Kribbella sp. NBC_01245: one gene and its partner. The main gene of each other region encodes a partner of the protein of the gene in region 2 in a complex. Links are inferred from orthologs where the notes say so. Each region holds a gene or a part of one and is shown on either strand. Other genes may lie near its edges. The genes, in order: sucB and OG394_RS37855.

Region 1 (3,265 bases), 5.5 Mb from region 2 along the record:
GGCCGAGGCGACCGCCAACGCACAGGCGGAACGGCAGGGAGAGAAGCTGGAACGCCCTGGCTTTGTTGTCGAGAACCACCGCCGTCCGCAGGATCGCGACCCGGGCACCGGCCTCGCGGGCGGGATCCGCCGCGCCGGACCAGAGCTCGGTCAGGCCCGCGAGGAAGCCGTCGCCGGTGGACGACTCCTCGGTGAGGATCTCGTCGCCGCGATCCTTGCCGTAGGCACCGACCCCGTTCTGTACGAGGAACACCGGCGCTTTACCCCCAGCACTGGCCTGGGCCGCGATGGCTCGGGCGAGGGTGGCGGTGGTGGTGACGCGGGATTCGCGCAGGGTGGACTTGTACGTCGGGGTCCACGGGCGGCCGATGGTGGCGCCGGCCAGGTTGATGACGACGTCCACGCCGTCGAGGGCCGACGGGTCGAGTTCACCTGCGGCCGGGTCCCAGCGGAGCTCGTCCGGCCTCTTGGGTTTGCGCCGGACCAGGCGGACGACCTCGTGGCCGTCCGCGATCAGGTCCTTCGTCAGCGCCGTACCCAGGAAGCCGGACGCACCGGCCAGCAGGTATCTGCTCATTTGTGTCGGTTGAATCAGACGTCGAACTGGGCTTCTTCGAGCCGCTGCTTGACCGCGGTCAGGTAGCGGGCCGCGTCGGCGCCGTCCACCAGGCGGTGGTCGTAGGTCAGCGCCAGGTAGACCATCTGCCGGATCGCGATCGTCTCACCGAGCTTCGGGTCCGTCAGCACGACCGGGCGCTTGACGACGGCGCCGGTGCCGAGCATGCCGACCTGCGGCTGGTTCAGGATCGGGGTGTCGAACAACGCGCCCCGGCTACCGGTGTTGGTGATCGTGAACGTGCCACCGGCCATCTCGTCGGGCAGCACCTTGTTGGTCCGGGTGCGCTCGGCGAGGTCGGAGATCTTCTTGGCCAGGCCGGCGATGTTCATGTCACCGGCGTTGTGCACGACCGGGACCATCAGGCCCTTCTCGGCGTCCACCGCGATGCCGATGTGCTCGGCGCCGTGGTAGGTCACCTCGCCCTTCTCGTCATCGATCGACGCGTTGAGCTTCGGGTACTGCTTGAGCGCGTCGACGGCCGCCTGCACGAAGAACGGCAGGAAGGACAGCTTGACGCCTTCGCGGGCCTCGAACTCGGCCTTCTTGGCGTTGCGCAGCTTGGCGATCTCGGTGACGTCGACCTCGACCACGGTGGTCAGCTGCGCCGAGACGTGCAGCGAGTTGACCATGTGGTTCGCGATGGCCTTGCGGATCCGGCTCATCTTCTCGGTCGTACCGCGCAGCGGGCTGACCTCGACCGAGGCCTTCGCCGCGGTGGGCGCGGTCGCCGTACCAGCTGAAGCGGCCGGAGCGGCAGCGGCGGCAGCCTTCTGCGCCTCGGCGGCGGCGATGACGTCCTGCTTGCGGATACGGCCACCGACGCCGGTGCCCTCAACGGAGTCGAGGTTGACGCCGTGCTCCGCGGCCAGCTTGCGGACCAGCGGGGTCACGTAGTTCTGACCGTCACCGGCAGCGCCGTTCGAGGAGGCGGTCGAGGCGGCCGGAGCCTGCGCAACGGGAGCCTGGGCCACAGGTGCCTGAGCAACGGGAGCCTGTGCGGCAGGTGCCTGAGCGGCGGGAGCGGGAGCGGCGGCAGCGGGAGCCGGAGCGGCGGCGGGAGCCGGGGTGGGCTCCGGAGCCGGTGCGGGCTTCTCCTCCTGCTTGGGTTCAGCGGGAGCGGGAGCAGCGGACTCGGCAGGTGCGGCCGGGGCGGCGGGCGCGGCCTCGGCCGGTGCGGAACCAGCGGCACCGACGATGGCCAGCTCGGCGCCGACCTCGACGGTCTCGTCCTCGGCGACCTTGATCTCGAGCAGCTTGCCGGCGACCGGCGACGGGATCTCGGTGTCGACCTTGTCCGTCGAGACCTCGAGCAGCGGCTCATCGACCGCCACGTCGTCGCCGACCTGCTTCAGCCAGCGGGTCACGGTGCCTTCGGTGACGCTCTCACCAAGGGCGGGCAGCACTACCGACGTACCGCCACCAGAGCCCGAGCCACCAGCGGCCGGAGCAGGCGCGGCCTCAGCAGCCGGCGCCTCAGCGGCAGGAGCCTCCTCAGCGGGTGCCTGCGCAGCGGGAGCCTCGGCAGCGGGAGCCTCAGCGGGCGCGGCGGCCTCAGCAGCGGGGGCCTCGGCGGCAGGGGCCTCGGCGGGGGCCTCCGAAGCGGCAGGCGCTTCGGCAGCGGGAGCGTCGGACGAACCGGTGCTCTCGCCGGCGTCGCCGATGACGGCCAGTTCGGCGCCGACCTCGACGGTCTCGTCCTCGGCGGCCTTGATCTCCAGCAGCGTGCCGGCGACAGGGGAGGGGATCTCGGTATCGACCTTGTCGGTCGAGACCTCCAGCAGGGGCTCGTCCACGGCAACCGTGTCACCGACCTGCTTGAGCCAGCGGGTGACGGTTCCTTCGGTGACGCTCTCCCCGAGGGCCGGCAGGGATACAGAGGTCGGCATGACGGTGGTTGCTCCTTCGTCTCTTTCGAAGTCTCGTGGCCAGCCTACGGTGCCGCGCGACGCGATGGGATCTGGGTCACGGCGAAACGGCCCGGAGGCTGTCAGACGTTGTCAGGTCAGTCAGTCATGGAAGTGCAGCGGCTTACCGGCGAGCGCGAGATGTGCCTCGCCGATGGCCTCGTTCTGGGTGGGGTGGGCGTGCACGAGCTGGGCCACGTCCGCGGGGTAGGCCTCCCAGTTGAAGATCAGCTGTGCCTCGCCGATCAGCTCGCCGACTCGCGAACCGACCATGTGCACGCCGACCACCTGGGCGTCCTTGGCCCGGACCAGCTTCACGAAACCGGTCGTCTTCAGGATCTGGCTCTTGCCGTTACCGCCGAGCGGGTAGTTGACCGTCTCGACCTCGCCATACTTTTCGACCGCCTGCGCCTCGGTCAGTCCGACGGACGCGACCTCGGGCTCGCAGTAGGTGACTCGCGGAATGCCCATCTCGTCGATCGGCGCGGGCGCGAGGCCGGCGATCTCCTCGGCGACGAAGATGCCCTGCTGGAAGCCGCGGTGGGCCAACTGGAGCCCGGGCACGATGTCGCCGACGGCGTACACGCCGGGCACGTTGGTGCGCAGCCGCTCGTCGGTGGTGACGAAACCGCGATCGAGTACGACGCCCGCCTCCTCGAACCCGAGGCCGGCCGTATTCGGGCCGCGCCCGACCGCGACCAGCAGCACCTCGGCCTCGATCACCTCAGGCTCACCTGAGCCC
Region 2 (4,764 bases):
ATAGTGCTGGCGTTCTGCCCGGATCGGGCTCGGCTGGCCGGCCGGTTGCCCGTGCTGCTCGAGCGTACGACCACGGCCGGGATGATCTGGGTCGCGTGGCCGAAGCGATCGTCAGGGGTCGCGACCGACCTCAACGAGAACGGCGTCCGGGAGCTGGCGCTGCCACTGGGCGTCGTGGACGTGAAGGTGTGCGCGATCGATGGCACCTGGTCAGGGCTGAAGCTGGTCCGCCGGTTGGTCAACCGGTGAAATCCTGGTGAAGGCGGGGCGTGACGTTCGCCACAGCGCGTAGTGTACGAATCAGCTTGCGAACAGTGTCGGAACCGCCCTTTACGGTCTGTGCACAGGCCTTTGATCGACGGACCAGCCGGATCGGCCCCCGAACCGGTGCCGGACGCAACCAGTGGGGCGACTGGTCCGGTAGGCCCGGGCTGTAGAAGTGTGGGGCCTGCTATTAGCCTTGCCCTCGGGACCTACCCATAACTTTCGGCCCCATAACTTCGGCATGCACACCAGCGGCACTTGACACGATCGGAAGAGGCGAACTGCCCAGTGGCCACCGAGCCATCAGAAACGAACCCGCTTGCAGCCTTCGGCGCGAACGAATGGCTGGTCGACGAGATGTACCAGAAGTTCCTCCAGGATCCGAACTCGGTGGACAGGGCCTGGTGGGAATTCTTCAAGGGGTACACCCCGGATACCGGTGCGAACCGGACGACCAAGGGCACTTCCAACGACGCCCCGCGCCCGGATGCCGTTTCCGACAACAAGACGCCCGAGGCGCCCGGCCGTGGTACGGCTCCGGCCGCGCCCGCGTCGAGCATTGCCGCCACCGCGCAGCCGGTAGCTCCGGGTTCTCCCGCACCGGCCCAGCCAACGACGCCGACGGCGCCGAGCCAGCCGACCGCCGTACAGCCCAAGGCCGCGCAGCCGACCGCCGGGCAGCCCAACGCCGTACCCACCGCGGCCCCGGCCGCGAAAGCACCAGCAACTTCCCCGACCACAGCAGCACCTGCCGGTAGCGGCAGCCCGACCGGAGGCACGGTGAACCAGCCGCCCAGCGCGCAACCCAAGTCCGCACCCGCCCAGGCAGAGCCCGAGCGGACGATTCTGCGCGGTGCCCCCGCGCGGACCGTGCAGAACATGGAGTCGAGCCTCGAGGTCCCGACGGCCACCAGCGTCCGGCAGGTGCCGGTCAAGCTGATGATCGACAACCGGATCGTGATCAACAACCACCTCAAGCGCGCGCGGGGTGGCAAGGTCTCGTTCACCCACATGGTCGGCTGGGCTCTGGTCAAGGCGCTCAAGACGCTGCCCGAGATGAACGCGTACTACGAAGAGGTCGACGGCAAGCCGACGGTGGTGAAGCCGGCCCACATCAACCTCGGCCTGGCCATCGACATGCAGAAGCCCGACGGCACCCGGCAGCTGCTGGTGCCGTCGATCAAGGGCGCCGACACGATGACCTTCGCCGACTTCTGGATGGCGTATGAGGACATCGTGCGCCGGGCCCGCGACAACAAGCTCGCGCTGCCGGACTTCCAGGGCACGTCGATCAGCCTGACCAACCCCGGCACCATCGGCACCCAGCACTCCGTGCCGCGGCTGATGAAGGGCCAGGGCGCGATCGTCGGCGTCGGCGCCATGGAGTACCCCCCGGCGTACCAGGGGGCGGCCGAGGAGACGATGGCCAAGCTCGCGGTCAGCAAAGTGATGACGCTGACCTCGACGTACGACCACCGCATCATCCAGGGCGCCCAGTCGGGTGAGTTCCTGCGCCGGCTGCACAAGCTGCTGCTCGGCGAGGAGGGTTTCTACGACGAGATCTTCCAGGCGCTGCGGATCCCGTATGAGCCGATCCGCTGGGCCCAGGACCTGCCGCACAGCCACGAGGAGGACGTCTCCAAGCAGGCGCGCATCCTCGAGCTGATCCACGCCTACCGGGTGCGCGGCCACATCATGGCCGACACCGACCCGCTGGAGTACAAGCAGCGCAGCCACCCGGACCTGGACGTCGCCACGCACGGTCTGACCCTGTGGGACCTGGACCGTGAGTTCGCGACCGGGTCGTTCGGTGCGCAGAGCGATCGCCGCTTCCTCAAGCTGCGCGAGATCCTCGGCATCCTGCGCGACTCGTACTGCCGCACGGTCGGTATCGAGTACATGCACATCCAGGACCCGGAACAGCGCAAGTGGATCCAGGAGCGGGTCGAGCGGCCGCACACCAAGCCGCCGCGCGAAGAGCAGCTCCGCATCCTCGCCAAGCTGAACGAGGCCGAGGCGTTCGAGACCTTCCTGCAGACGAAGTACGTCGGCCAGAAGCGCTTCTCGCTCGAAGGTGGCGAGACGACCATCCCGCTGCTGGACGAGATCTGCGAAGAGGCCGCTGGTGCCGGGCTCGACGAGGTCACCATCGGCATGGCCCACCGCGGCCGGCTGAACGTGCTGGCCAACATCGTCGGCAAGTCGTACAGCCAGATCTTCCGCGAGTTCGACGGCAACATCGACCCGCGCACGGTCCAGGGCTCGGGTGACGTGAAGTACCACCTGGGCGCCGAGGGCGAGTTCGTGTCCGAGTTCGGCGACAAGATCAAGGTGTCGGTCGCGGCGAACCCGTCCCACCTGGAGACCGTCGACCCGGTCCTGGAGGGCATCACCCGCGCCAAGCAGGACATCCTGAACCAGGGCGCGGTCTTCCCGGTCCTGCCGGTGCTGGTCCACGGTGACGCGGCCTTCGCCGGCCAGGGCGTCGTCGCGGAGACGCTGAACCTGTCGCAGCTGCGCGGTTACCGCACCGGCGGCACGATCCACGTCATCGTCAACAACCAGGTCGGCTTCACCACCTCGCCGGCCTCGTCGCGTTCGTCCATGTACTGCACGGACGTCGCGCGGATGGTGCAGGCGCCGATCTTCCACGTGAACGGCGACGACCCCGAGGCCTGCATCCGGGTCGCGGATCTCGCCTTCGAGTACCGCCAGGCGTTCAACAAGGACGTCGTCATCGACCTGGTCTGCTACCGCCGTCGCGGCCACAACGAGGGCGACGACCCGAGCTTCACCCAGCCGTTGATGTACGACCTGATCGAGCAGAAGCGTTCGGTGCGCAAGCTCTACACCGAGTCCCTGATCGGCCGTGGCGACATCACCGTCGAGGAGGCCGAGCAGGTTCTGCGCGACTTCCAGCAGCGGCTGGAGCGGGTCTTCACCGAGGTGCGCGAGGCCAAGTCCGAGCCGGACACGCCGCCGCCGTACGTGACGGTGCCGGTCTACCCGGACAAGCCCGAGGGTCCGGACGCGACCGCGACCACGCCGGAGGTGCTGAAGAAGATCGCCGACGCGTACACCACGCTGCCGGAGGGCTTCACCGCGCACCCGAAGGTGCTGCCGCAGCTGCAGCGCCGGGCCGCCGCGATCACGCAAGGCCCGATCGACTGGGGTACGGCGGAGATCATCGGCTTCGGTTCGCTGCTGCTGCAGGGCCGTCCGGTCCGGCTCGCCGGTCAGGACAGCCGCCGCGGCACGTTCTCGCAGCGGTTCGCGACGATCATCGACCGGGTCACCGGTCAGGACTACACGCCGCTGCAGCACCTCGACGAGGGCCAGGAGAACTTCTACGTCTACGACTCGCTGCTCAGCGAGTACGCCGCGCTCGGTTTCGAGTACGGCTACTCGGTGGCGCGTCCGGAGGCGCTGGTGCTCTGGGAGGCGCAGTTCGGTGACTTCGTGAACGGCGCGCAGAGCATCATCGACGAGTACATCTCGTCCGGTGAGGCGAAGTGGGGCCAGAAGTCCGGGGTCGTGCTGCTGCTGCCGCACGGTTACGAGGGGCAGGGCCCGGACCACAGCTCGGCCCGGATTGAGCGCTTCCTCACGCTCTGCGCCGAGGACGCGATGACCGTCGCGCAGCCGTCGACCCCCGCGTCGTACTTCCACCTGCTGCGGCGCCACTCGCTCGGCGAGGAGCACCACCCGCTGATCATCTTCACGCCGAAGCAGCTGCTCCGGCTCAAGGCGGCCACCTCGCAGCCCGAGGAGTTCACTCGGGGTGCGTTCCAGCCGATCATCGGCGACACCGAGACGTCCACCGATCCCGCGGTCGCGAGTGGTGTCGAGCGGGTGCTGCTGTCATCCGGCCGCGTCGCCTGGGACCTGTTCGCCGAGCGCAAGAAGGTCGAGCCGGACAAGCTCAGCACCGCGATCGTCCGGGTCGAGCAGCTCTACCCGCTGCCGGTGGCCGAGATCCAGGCGGAGCTCGCCAAGTACCCGAACCTGCAGGAGATCCGCTGGGTTCAGGACGAGCCGGCCAACCAGGGCCCGTGGCCGTTCATGGCGCTGAACCTGACCCAGCACCTCGGTGGCAAGCCGTTCTACCGGGTGTCGCGGACGGACATGTCCGCGACGTCCGTCGGTTCGCACAGTGTGCACACCGCCGAGCAGTCCACGCTGCTGAAGCAGGCCTTCAGCTGACGTGTACTTCACCGACAGAGGGATCGAGGAGCTCGAGAGCCGGCGTGGCGAGGAAGACGTCACGCTGGCCTGGGTGGCCGAGAGGCTGCGCGAGTTCGTCGACCTGAACCCCGAGTTCGAAACGCCGATCGAGCGGTTCGCCACCTGGCTGGCCCGCCTGGACGACGAAGACGAGTAGGTAGTGCCCTTCGAGACACATCCGGTACGTCGGGTGCAGGCGGCTGACGGCGTCTCACCCGGCTCGGAGTGGCCTCATACGATCCCGGCCGTCGCGCAGCTCTTGCGCGACGGCCTCGA

The links.
Region 1: OG394_RS37855 (region 2) and sucB share a complex: the UniProt entries of both Bacillus subtilis proteins name them as parts of the 2-oxoglutarate dehydrogenase (OGDH) complex. The link is inferred for Kribbella sp. NBC_01245 from one-to-one orthologs.

Annotation. Positions count from the first base shown.
Region 1 is NZ_CP108487.1:2,713,662-2,716,926, reverse strand. Bases 49-3,009 are described here. They hold sucB (2-oxoglutarate dehydrogenase, E2 component, dihydrolipoamide succinyltransferase), read right to left. Parts: upstream 2,506-3,009; coding sequence 592-2,505; downstream 49-591. Other genes in these bases: lpdA (dihydrolipoyl dehydrogenase), read right to left, coding at 2,626-3,009; OG394_RS11910 (TIGR01777 family oxidoreductase), read right to left, coding at 49-577. Outside these bases: more of OG394_RS11910, read right to left, coding at 1-48; more of lpdA, read right to left, coding at 3,010-3,265. UniProt on the Bacillus subtilis protein: E2 component of the 2-oxoglutarate dehydrogenase (OGDH) complex which catalyzes the second step in the conversion of 2-oxoglutarate to succinyl-CoA and CO(2).
Region 2 is NZ_CP108487.1:8,225,947-8,230,710, reverse strand. Bases 208-4,667 are described here. They hold OG394_RS37855 (multifunctional oxoglutarate decarboxylase/oxoglutarate dehydrogenase thiamine pyrophosphate-binding subunit/dihydrolipoyllysine-residue succinyltransferase subunit), read left to right. Parts: upstream 208-552; coding sequence 553-4,467; downstream 4,468-4,667. Other genes in these bases: OG394_RS37845 (AAA family ATPase), read left to right, coding at 4,649-4,667; OG394_RS37850 (DUF6104 family protein), read left to right, coding at 4,469-4,645; OG394_RS37860 (DUF3052 domain-containing protein), read left to right, coding at 208-249. Also shown: more of OG394_RS37860, read left to right, coding at 1-207; more of OG394_RS37845, read left to right, coding at 4,668-4,764. UniProt on the Bacillus subtilis protein: E1 component of the 2-oxoglutarate dehydrogenase (OGDH) complex which catalyzes the decarboxylation of 2-oxoglutarate, the first step in the conversion of 2-oxoglutarate to succinyl-CoA and CO(2).